Regions from separate parts of the Shouchella rhizosphaerae genome, predicted to be linked through region 2. Evidence: predicted binding sites of a transcription regulator. Region 2 holds the regulator's gene; the other holds the start of a gene.
What was found. Region 2 encodes LexA, which represses DNA repair genes until DNA is damaged. Its sites were predicted from a motif close to CGAACATATGTTCG; they were not measured.
Positions count from the first base shown of each region.

Region 1 (5,336 bases), 180 kb from region 2:
AGCCAGCTCCAACACGATATTAAAGCGTTGCAACAAACCATTCAGAAAACAGTTGTGTTTGTCACACACGATATGGAAGAGGCGGCGAAACTCGGCAGCCGCATTGGGGTAATGGAAAAAGGAGAAATCGTGCAAATTGGCTCGCCTCAGGAACTAAGGGAAAATCCGCGCACAAACCTTGTGAAAGAAATGATGGGGCACACGATCTCTCCTGGGCACTTGCCACTAAAAGACGTAATGATGCCTGTTTACCAAAGCGCCTACGTAAAAGAAAGAGTGAACACGAATCAAGCCGAGTTGCAATATGAAATCAACGATAAGCAGGAACTAACCCGCGCTTTTTATCATGGCGTTTTGCTTGATGACCCGTTGACTTTAAATCGGGACAGCACGCTTGAGCAAGCGTTTGAAGCTTTACAAAAACAAGGTGTGCCAGCCCTTCCAGTCACGGAAGGAAATCACCTAATTGGCACCATTTCTTATGAAGACTTGGCCAAACTGAGCCTAAAAATACTTTAATCTAGCACTGTCCGCGTGCATACAAAATGGGGAAGAACTGCAAGCTTAAGCAGGACAGCGTTCGCGCGCTTTAAGCATGCAGCAAAAACATATGGCTACCTTTTGGACATCTTATATCAACCTTTTTCACGAGCGTTCCGATTTATTAATACGCGCATTTTGGGAACATATTCAATTGTCGCTTGCTTCCTTGCTAATTGCAGTGGCGATTGGCGTGCCACTAGGGATTTTGCTTACTCGTTATAAACGAATATCGGAGTGGGTGATCGGCACTGCTGCCGTCTTGCAAACGATCCCATCGCTCGCCTTGCTTGGCTTTTTAGTCCTTTTTGTCGGGATTGGCACGACTCCAGCTATCATTGCGCTTACTGCCTACGCGTTACTGCCGATTTTGCGCAATACATATACAGGAATTAAAGGCATTGACCCATCCCTGATCGAGGCGGCGAAAGGAATGGGCATGAATTCATACCGCCGTTTGCTGAAAGTAGAACTACCCATCGCCATGCCAACAGTCATGGCAGGCATCCGTACATCAATGGTGCTGATTGTCGGCACTGCCACCCTGGCAGCGCTTGTTGGCGGCGGCGGACTTGGGCAAATCATTATGACCGGTATTCAGCGGACAAGCAATGAATACATTTTATTCGGCGCCCTTCCAGCTGCGTTGCTTGCGCTAGCACTCGATTTTGTGTTGCGCTTCAGCGAGAAGCGTGCAGCGCACGCACAAGGAACAACGTATAAGCCGCTTGCGAGCGTGCTCCTTGTTGCCATTGCCATCGTCGCGATTTCGCCGATCGCTTCCTTTATTCAAAGCGATGAACCAGATTTAGTTATCGGCGGAAAACTCGGCCCTGAACCACCAATCCTCGCCAATATGTATAAACATTTAATCGAACAAGACACTGACCTTACTGTTGAAGTGGTCGCTCCTCTTGGTGAGACAAGCGTGAATTTCAACGCCTTACGTGTTGGAGATATTGATCTCTATCCGGAATTTACAGGGACGGTTCTTAGTGATTTGTTGGGAACAGAAGATTTCAGTTATCATGAACAGACATCCTACGAACAAGCGCGCAATGGCCTCCTTGCTGAATACGGTGACGTATTGCTTAAGCCGATGGCCTTTCAAAACACGTATGCGCTGGCGATGCCACGGGAACAGGCTGAACAACTCAACATCAAGAAAATAAGCGATTTGAGCCCTTACGCTACTAAACTTCACGTCGGTTTCAGCTTTGAATTCATGGACAGACAAGATGGCTATCTTGGTTTTGAGGAAGCGTATGGCTTTTCGTTTGAACATGTCACATCGATTGACGTTTCCACTCGCTACCAAGCGATCGCAAACGAGAGCATAGAAGTAAGCGATGTTTTCTCGACAGACCCGCAACTTGTCCAGTATGATATGGTTGTTTTAGAAGATGACCAGTCGTTGTTTCCGCCTTACCAAGCAGCGCCGCTAGTAAGCAAAAAAGCGATCGAAGAATATCCTGAATTGGAGTCGATTTTAAACCAACTCGCTGGACTTGGTTCTGTCGAAGAAATATCTGAATTGAACTATCGCGTGGACATTAACGACGAAGACCCTTATCAAGTAGCAGGCGAATTTTTGCAAGAGAAAGGCCTGCTGAAAGACGAAAAGGAGTGAACACAGATGAAAAACCCAAGTGATGAACGAATGAAAGAACTGCTTCATACGAAAAAACGCATTGCCGTTGTTGGCTTATCTGACAATCCGGAACGCACGTCTTACATGGTATCCGAGGCGATGCAAAAAGCAGGATACACCATTATTCCTGTCAACCCCCGCGTCGATAAAGTGCTCGGTGAAAAAGCGTACCCATCGCTCCTCGATATTGAGGGTGAGGTCGATCTCGTTAACGTTTTTCGCCGCAGCGAGTTTCTCCCTGAGATTGCCAGAGACACAGTCAAAGCAGGCATTGGCGTCTTTTGGTCGCAATTAGGCGTCGTTAACGAGGAAGCATATGATTATTTGCAAGCACATGGGGTTGAAACAGTCATGGACCGTTGCATCAAAGTAGAGCATGCTAAGTTTAAATGAGCGCAAGCCCGCATCATAGGTGCGGGCTTGATTTTGTCAAACAAGGTAGCCAGGCATTTGCAACAACAAAGATAAACATGGTAAGGTGCTATTAGAAAAAACTGTTGCATACAGGAAAACAATGGTTAAAATGAAGAAGGGCAGCCATTATTTCACCTATACAGAACAAACATTCGTATTCGTTATGGTATAATCGATTTATAGATAAATGGAAGGGAGAACGGAATGGCAAAACAGCACGTGGAATACAATGAGGATGCCATTCAAGTCTTAGAAGGGCTTGAAGCGGTACGCAAGCGGCCTGGCATGTACATCGGCTCAACTGATGTACGCGGGCTGCACCATCTTGTTTATGAAATTGTCGATAATGCCGTCGATGAAGCACTCGGCGGCTACGGAAATACAATAAAAGTAACGATCCATAAAGATCAGAGTGTCTCGATTGAGGATGAAGGGCGGGGGATGCCCGTCGGCATGCACCGTTCTGGAAAGCCGACACCGGAAGTCATTTTCACCGTCCTTCATGCTGGAGGCAAATTCGGCCAAGGCGGATATGCGACAAGTGGCGGGCTGCACGGAGTTGGTGCTTCCGTTGTCAATGCCTTATCGGAATGGCTTGAAGTGGAGATTAAACGGGATGGCTATCGATACACACAACGTTTCGAACAAGGCGGCAAGCCGGTCACAACGCTTGAGAAAAAAGGCAAAACACGCGCCTCAGGCACGACTGTCCGTTTTAAGCCAGATGAAGGCATTTTCTCAACCATTCAGTTTAACAGCGAAATATTGGCGGAAAGACTTCGAGAAGCGGCTTTTCTGTTGAAAGGCGTCCAGATTGAATTAACGGACAAGCGTCCTGGAAAAGAGCTGCATGAAGTGTTTAAGTTTGATACGGGGCTTGAAGCCTTTGTCGACTATTTAAATGAAGGAAAAGAAGCGCTTCATCCAGTCGTGTCCTTTTCCGGAAGCGCCAATGACATCCAAATGGACTTTTCCTTTCAATTTCACGATGCCTATACGGAAAATGTGCTTTCTTTCGTTAATAATGTCCGTACACGGGACGGCGGCACACACGAGCTAGGCGCGAAAACAGCGATGACCCGCATCATGAATGAACACGCACGCAAAATTGGCGTTTTAAAAGAGAAAGACAAAAACTTAGATGGATCGGATATACGAGAAGGATTCACTGCGGTCGTCTCCGTTCGCGTCCCGGAAGCAAAACTGCAATTCGAAGGGCAAACGAAAAGCAAGCTAGGGACTCCAGAAGCCCGTTCTGCTGTTGATGCGATTGTCTCGGAAAACCTCAGTTATTTTCTCGAAGAAAATCCAGCTGTGGCAACGATGCTGCTTAAAAAAGCAATGAAAGCAGCACAGGCACGGGAAGCGGCACGTAAAGCCAGGGAAGATGCGCGCAACGGCAAGAAAAACAAGCGCAAAGATGTGTTGCTGAGCGGCAAGTTAACGCCAGCTCAGTCACGGAACCCAGCTCGCAATGAACTGTACTTGGTCGAGGGCGACTCTGCTGGCGGCTCAGCCAAACAAGGGCGTGACCGCAAATTCCAAGCTGTTCTTCCTCTTAGAGGAAAAGTCATCAACACCGAAAAAGCTAAGCTTGATGACATTATGAAAAATGAAGAAATCCGCACAATTATCCATACAATTGGCGCTGGCGTAGGAGCCGATTTTGATAGTGCTGACTGTAATTACGACAAAGTTGTCATTATGACAGATGCTGATACAGATGGCGCTCATATTCAAGTGCTGTTGCTTACGTTTTTCTATCGCTACATGAAACCGCTCATCGACGAAGGGAAAATTTACATCGCCTTGCCTCCTTTATACAAAGTAAGCAAAGGCAGCGGCAAAAAAGAGCAAGTCGAGTATGCATGGGATGAAAACGAGCTCCAGGCTGCGTTAAAGAAAGTCGGCAGGGGATCGACTGTCCAACGTTACAAAGGGCTCGGCGAAATGAACGCCACCCAGCTATGGGAAACAACGATGGACCCAGCGACACGGACGTTGATCCGCGTCCGTTTGGAAGACGCGGCACGGGCTGAGAAACATGTGGCCACGCTTATGGGCGATAAAGTCGAACCGCGCCGTAAGTGGATTGAAAGCCATGTCGCCTTTGGGCTAGAAGAAGACACAAACATTTTGGAAAACGAGAATCTGCAAGTAGGGGAGGAAGCGTAAGTGGCAAAATCAGAACGTTATCTCGACCTTCCTTTAGAAGATGTCATCGGCGACCGTTTTAGCCGCTACAGCAAATACATTATCCAGGAACGGGCATTGCCTGATGCCAGAGACGGACTAAAGCCTGTGCAACGCCGTATTTTGTATGCAATGTACAATGAAGGCAATACGGCCGATAAACCGTATCGAAAGGCAGCCAAAACGGTTGGAAACGTCATCGGCAATTACCATCCCCATGGCGACAGTTCCGTGTATGAAGCAATGGTCCGCATGAGCCAAGAATGGAAAGTGCGTGAACAATTAATCGACATGCACGGCAACAACGGTTCAGTGGATGGCGATCCACCGGCGGCCATGCGTTATACGGAAGCGCGGCTATCGGCGATTAGTGCAGAGTTGATGCGTGATTTAGATAAAGGCACAGTCGACTACATCCCGAACTTTGATGATTCAATTGAAGAGCCCGTCGTCTTGCCAGCGATGTTTCCAAATTTGCTTGTGAATGGTTCAACAGGTATTTCGGCTGGTTACGCGACAGACATACCGCCTCATCACT
Region 1 is NZ_CP144921.1:3,890,517-3,895,852, reverse strand. Features, by position in the region: gene V5G21_RS19445 (ABC transporter ATP-binding protein) at 1-519, shown strand, start outside; gene V5G21_RS19440 (ABC transporter permease/substrate-binding protein) at 611-2,170, shown strand; gene V5G21_RS19435 (CoA-binding protein) at 2,177-2,584, shown strand; gene parE (DNA topoisomerase IV subunit B) at 2,810-4,780, shown strand; gene parC (DNA topoisomerase IV subunit A) at 4,781-5,336, shown strand, end outside.
Region 1: a site for LexA is predicted at 2,747-2,760, ahead of parE (DNA topoisomerase IV subunit B). Genes of this name have one in related genera too.

Region 2 (5,336 bases):
GTAGACCGAGAAATTCGCTTGCTCGGCGTAACCGCCACTAAACTGGAGCCTGTTGAACATCAACTGATTTCATTGTTTCCTTATCATTTATAGGCTCCTAGAGAAAAAACAAAATAATCCCCACTATAATCAACAAAATAAACAACACGAGGATGGTTACCAATAAAGCCCAGCCGTTGTCGTTATCCATATAAACCCTCCTTGCCTTCCTTTGTTAGCCTATTCAACTGCATGAAATATGGTGATAACGGAATAATAAGCGCCCTTTTTCCGTTGCCTGCGATTGTAGCGCCCTCAAATCGCGATTTTCACGGTTTGACGGTTCTTCTTTTCCGCTATATATTTAGATTGACGAAATAAAATCGATAGTAGTATGTAAACGAAGGTGATTGGAATACAACCTGAAAAACGAAATTTGCTCATCATGTGGTTTGCCAACTTTTTTGTTTCGGCAAGTATGACGATGGTCATTCCTTTTTTATCGCTATACATTGAATCTTTTGGTCACTACAACGTTGATGAAGTCCAGCGCTGGGCAGGATATGTGTTTGCTGTCTCTTTTTTTGTCGCCTTTCTTGTTGCCCCGCTTTGGGGTAAAATCGGCGACAGGTTTGGACGAAAAAAAGTGTTGCTCGGTACAGGATTAGGCATTGCCTTATCCGTCTTTTTTATGGGATACGTCCATTCAGCAGAACAGTTGTTTGTATTGCGTGCTTTTATGGGCCTTGCCACGGGGTTCATTCCTGCCTCAATGGCGTTGATAGCTGCCCAAAGCAGCAAAAAAACAGCAGGTGAAATGCTAGGAACATTGCAAACAGGGACAGTTTCCGGCGGTTTGCTTGGACCTCTTTTTGGAGGATTGATCGCTGATACAGTGGGAATGGAACTTACATTTTTGTTGACGTCATCGATTCTCCTAATCGCAACAGTCCTCGTTTTAATTGGCGTAAAGGAAGTTGTTTACGAAGAAAAAGGCGAGAGGAAAAGAAAGTATCGTTCAAAAGAAGTGCTTGGGCGTATCGTAAAAAGCCCGCTGCTCTTAATGGTGATGTTTGTTGCTTTAATTGTGCAAATGGCGCTGTTTAGTGTTCAACCATTGCTCGCCTTATACGTCAACCAGATTACCCATAATACTGAAAACATGGCTTTCTTAGCAGGTGCTGCTTTCTCGGTCACTGGGCTTGGCAATTTAATACTAACTCGTACTTGGGGGCAATTCGGTGATCGGATTGGCCATGAAAAAGTGATGATGATTTTGCTGCTATTATCAGGCCTGTTGTTTATCCCACAAGCATTTGTCGGCTCTCTTTGGCAACTGATTGTCTTACGTTTTCTGTTTGGCATGGCCGTAGGCGGCTTACTACCGTGCACAACCGCTTTTATCCGCCAGGCGTGCCCTGTTGCCATGCAAGGGGAAGTGCTTGGCTATAACCAAAGTTTTCGCTTTCTTGGAAATGTGTTAGGGCCTGTTCTCGGCGGAATGATAGCAAGTGGCTATGGCATCCCATATGTATTTATTTCGGCTGGTTTGCTGTTCCTGATGACAGCAGTCGTGCTTAAATGGACTCTTAGCCATCAGCAAAAGGAACATAGCAGCCAACCAGACTAAAAAAGCTTTCTGCGAGTGTTCTACTCGCAAGAAAGCAAATGGAATTAGGTTAATACGTTGGGCGAGAGGTGTTCTATAGCTAATTTAGTTGTTAAATTTTTGGCTCTACCAGTGCTTGATCGTTCTTGTCCTTTTCGGTGCATGAGAACAGCGATTGTTCGGTCATCAGAGCATAGCTATTATGCTAGTAGCATCGCTATCGTTATAGTAGTACTAAGCTTGTTTTCCTTTGGCATCCTAATGGCTTTTAAAAAAGATTGGTGAAGGAATAGGCAATTAAATACGGCATAAGTAGAACCACCTTCTTCTCATTTATTATATGTACGAGCGAAAAAACTGCTTGGTCATTTGCAAGATGGCAGCTACACAAAAAAGACTCTTTTATCCCCATTCGATGAAAGAGTCTTTAGTGTTTGTAGAAAATTAGCTTTGATCGATTGGACGAGTCGTGTCAAGCACGAACCTCTTTTGTTTTGCTTCCATCTGACAAGCGTATTTCAGATTTAAGGGGCTTGGTCAACAGCTTGAAAAAGCCTATTGGTCCGTTAGTGGATCGTGCGGAACACTCCGATGACTTTTCCGAGAATCGTGCAGTTTTCAAGGATAATTGGTTCCATTGAAGAATTCTCTGGTTGGAGACGAATGTAGTCCTTTTCCCGGAAAAACCGTTTTACTGTTGCTTCATTATCTTCTGTCATGGCTACAATAATATCGCCATTATCGGCTGTTTGCTGTTGCCGTACGATCACTTGGTCTCCATCGTAAATACCTGCTTCAATCATGCTTTCCCCTTGAATGACAAGCGCATACGTATTGTCGTAAGCGGCAAGGTGGTCGGGGAGTGGCAAGTAATCTTCGACGTTTTCAACAGCAGTAATTGGCACACCTGCGGTAACTTTTCCGATTACCGGAATAAAGCTTGCTGTCTCTTTTTTGACAAATGTATCATTATCAAATCCGAGAGAAAGGACTTCAATCGCCCGCGGTTTAGTAGGATCGCGGCGAATGTAGCCTTTTTTTTCTAATCTGGCCAAGTGGCCGTGTACGGTGGAACTTGAAGCAAGTCCAACTGCTTCACCAATTTCCCGGACGGACGGCGGGTACCCTTTTTTCTTTACTTCATCTTTTATGTACGCCAAAATTTCTTCCTGGCGCTTCGATAATTTCGACATTTTCCCACCTGCTTTCATATAACTGTTCTAAACAAACTTTACCATATCGAACGTATGAACGCAAACATAAGTTCTAAAAAAAGTAGTTGACACGAACAGTTGTTCCTTGTATTCTGATAACAGAACAAACATTCTCTAAGAACGGGTGATCGTATTGAGGAAACAAGATATGGGGCTAGTAGGCGGCGGCATTTTAACAGTATTGTTCATTTTCTCAAGTTTGGTATGGCCTGGCGAGCAGGAAAAAGACGATAACAAGAAACACGAACAGCAAATCGTGCAAGAGCAAATCGTTGAAACAACTTCGATTGATCGCGTTTTTTTAATTGACAATTAAGACTGCCAGCAATGTAAGTAAGCGAAGCAAAGGTGCCAGAAAGACATACTTCATCTTTTTTAGATCGGAAGCATCTTTGTTTATAAAATGAAGAGGTTGAGCACAGTAGCCATGCCACTAATGTTGACGACATCGATTTGGTTTTAGATTAGTGGATAGGGGCTAGCGGATTTTCACGGGAAGGAGGCCGCGGAGAATTGGCAGAAAAGGGACAAAAACAACAGGCGGCTATCTATTGCCGGGTGAGCACGACGAAAGAAAACCAAGCCAGTTCTTTAGAGAGGCAAGAAAAAGAACTGGTCGAATTGGCAAGGACAAATGGCATGGATGTACACACTGTTTTTAAAGAGCAGGCGAGCGGCTATAGCCTGGAACGGGATTGCCTCCTTGCTTTATTGGATTTATGCAAAGAAGGGATTGTCTCTTGTTTGCTTATTACGGATGATACTCGCCTAGGCAGAGGAAAAACGAAAATTGCGCTCTTGTACCAATTGAAAAAATATGGCGTTCCTATTTATACGGCCCATCATCAAGGGGAGCTTGTATTGTCTGAAGCGGATGAAATGGTGCTGGAAATTGTCGGTATAGTAGAAGAATACCAACGAAAACTACATAATTTAAAAATTAAACGGGGAATGAGGACAGCAGTAGCGAGTGGATACCGTCCAGAGCAGAACTTGTCTAAGAAACGAGGCGGTGGCCGCTACGAACTCGATTTACCAGTGGAAGAGATTGTCAGGCTCCGTGACCGGGGGCTGACTTTTTATGAAATTGCCTTAACTTTAAAAGGGATGGGCGTTGATTGTTCAAAAGCGACTGTTCATCGCCGTTATCAAAAATACATTAAAGAAAACGCATAAGCTGGTGGTTGACAGCAAAAAATGATACAAACCAATCGCTCAGCCGTACAGGCGAAGAAAGAAACGAGTCCATAAGGAATGCGTGAGCGACGGTTTCTTGGAACGACATTTCCAACGCCTAGGAGCAGGGCAGAGCGTATGCGATGTTTGTCTAGCCTCCCATAAGCGAATCGTTTGCCCTTGTGTTGCATGAGTGCTATGATGAGGGGCGAAACAAAAGGTAGGTGATGACGATGTTGTCAAAAGAAAAACTTGATCGCATCAATGAATTGTCAAAGCTAGCAAAAACAGTTGGTTTGACAAAAAAACAAGCAATGGAACAAAAAGCGCTTCGCAACGAATATTTGTCGGCTTTCCGCTCGTCGTTTACGGACCATCTCCATACTGTAAAAGTCGTCGACGCGAAAGGGAATGACGTAACTCCACAAAAATTAAAGGACAGCAAGGCGCAAAAACATAAACGATTGCATTAACTGTACAAGTCTACTCAGGCTTGTACATTTTTTTCAGAAAGTATATGATGAGAGGGAAAGAAGGCAGCAGAAAGGGTGTTATCCATTGACAAATAAAGTTGAAGAATTGGCTGTTAACACAATCCGTACGCTATCCATCGACAGCATTGAAAAAGCGAATTCCGGCCATCCAGGGATGCCGATGGGCGCAGCGCCAATGGCATTAAATCTGTGGACGAAGCATATGAACCATAACCCTGCGAACCCGAAGTGGTCAAACCGCGACCGTTTCGTGCTCTCTGCTGGCCATGGTTCCATGCTGCTATATAGTTTGCTCCATTTAAGTGGATACGACGTGACGCTTGACGACTTGAAGTCTTTCCGCCAGCTTGGCAGCCGTACGCCCGGCCATCCTGAATACGGCCATACAGACGGAGTCGAAGCAACGACAGGGCCGCTTGGGCAAGGGATTGCCATGGCAGTCGGCATGGCAATGGCAGAGCGCCATTTAGCCGCTACATACAATACTGATAAATACCCGATTGTTGACCATTTTACGTATGCAATTTGCGGCGATGGCGACCTAATGGAAGGCGTTTCCCAAGAAGCCGCTTCATTAGCTGGTCATTTGAAGCTTGAACGTTTAATTGTCCTTTATGATTCAAATGACATTTCACTTGATGGCGATTTGCATGAATCGTTCTCTGAGAGTGTCGAAGACCGTTTCAAAGCTTATGGCTGGCATGTTGTTCGTGTAGAAGATGGCACGGATATGGAGGAAATTCACCGCGCGATTGAAGAAGCAAAACGGGTAGACCGTCCGACGCTCATTGAAGTCAAAACAGTCATTGGCTATGGTTCACCAAACAAAGCGGCTTCATCTGCTTCACACGGATCTCCACTTGG
Region 2 is NZ_CP144921.1:4,074,801-4,080,136, reverse strand. Features, by position in the region: gene dinB (DNA polymerase IV) at 1-93, shown strand, start outside; gene V5G21_RS20405 (MFS transporter) at 386-1,609, shown strand; gene lexA (transcriptional repressor LexA) at 2,155-2,781, opposite strand; gene V5G21_RS20395 (hypothetical protein) at 2,936-3,118, shown strand; gene V5G21_RS20390 (YneB family resolvase-like protein) at 3,316-3,978, shown strand; gene V5G21_RS20385 (DUF896 domain-containing protein) at 4,212-4,451, shown strand; gene tkt (transketolase) at 4,537-5,336, shown strand, end outside.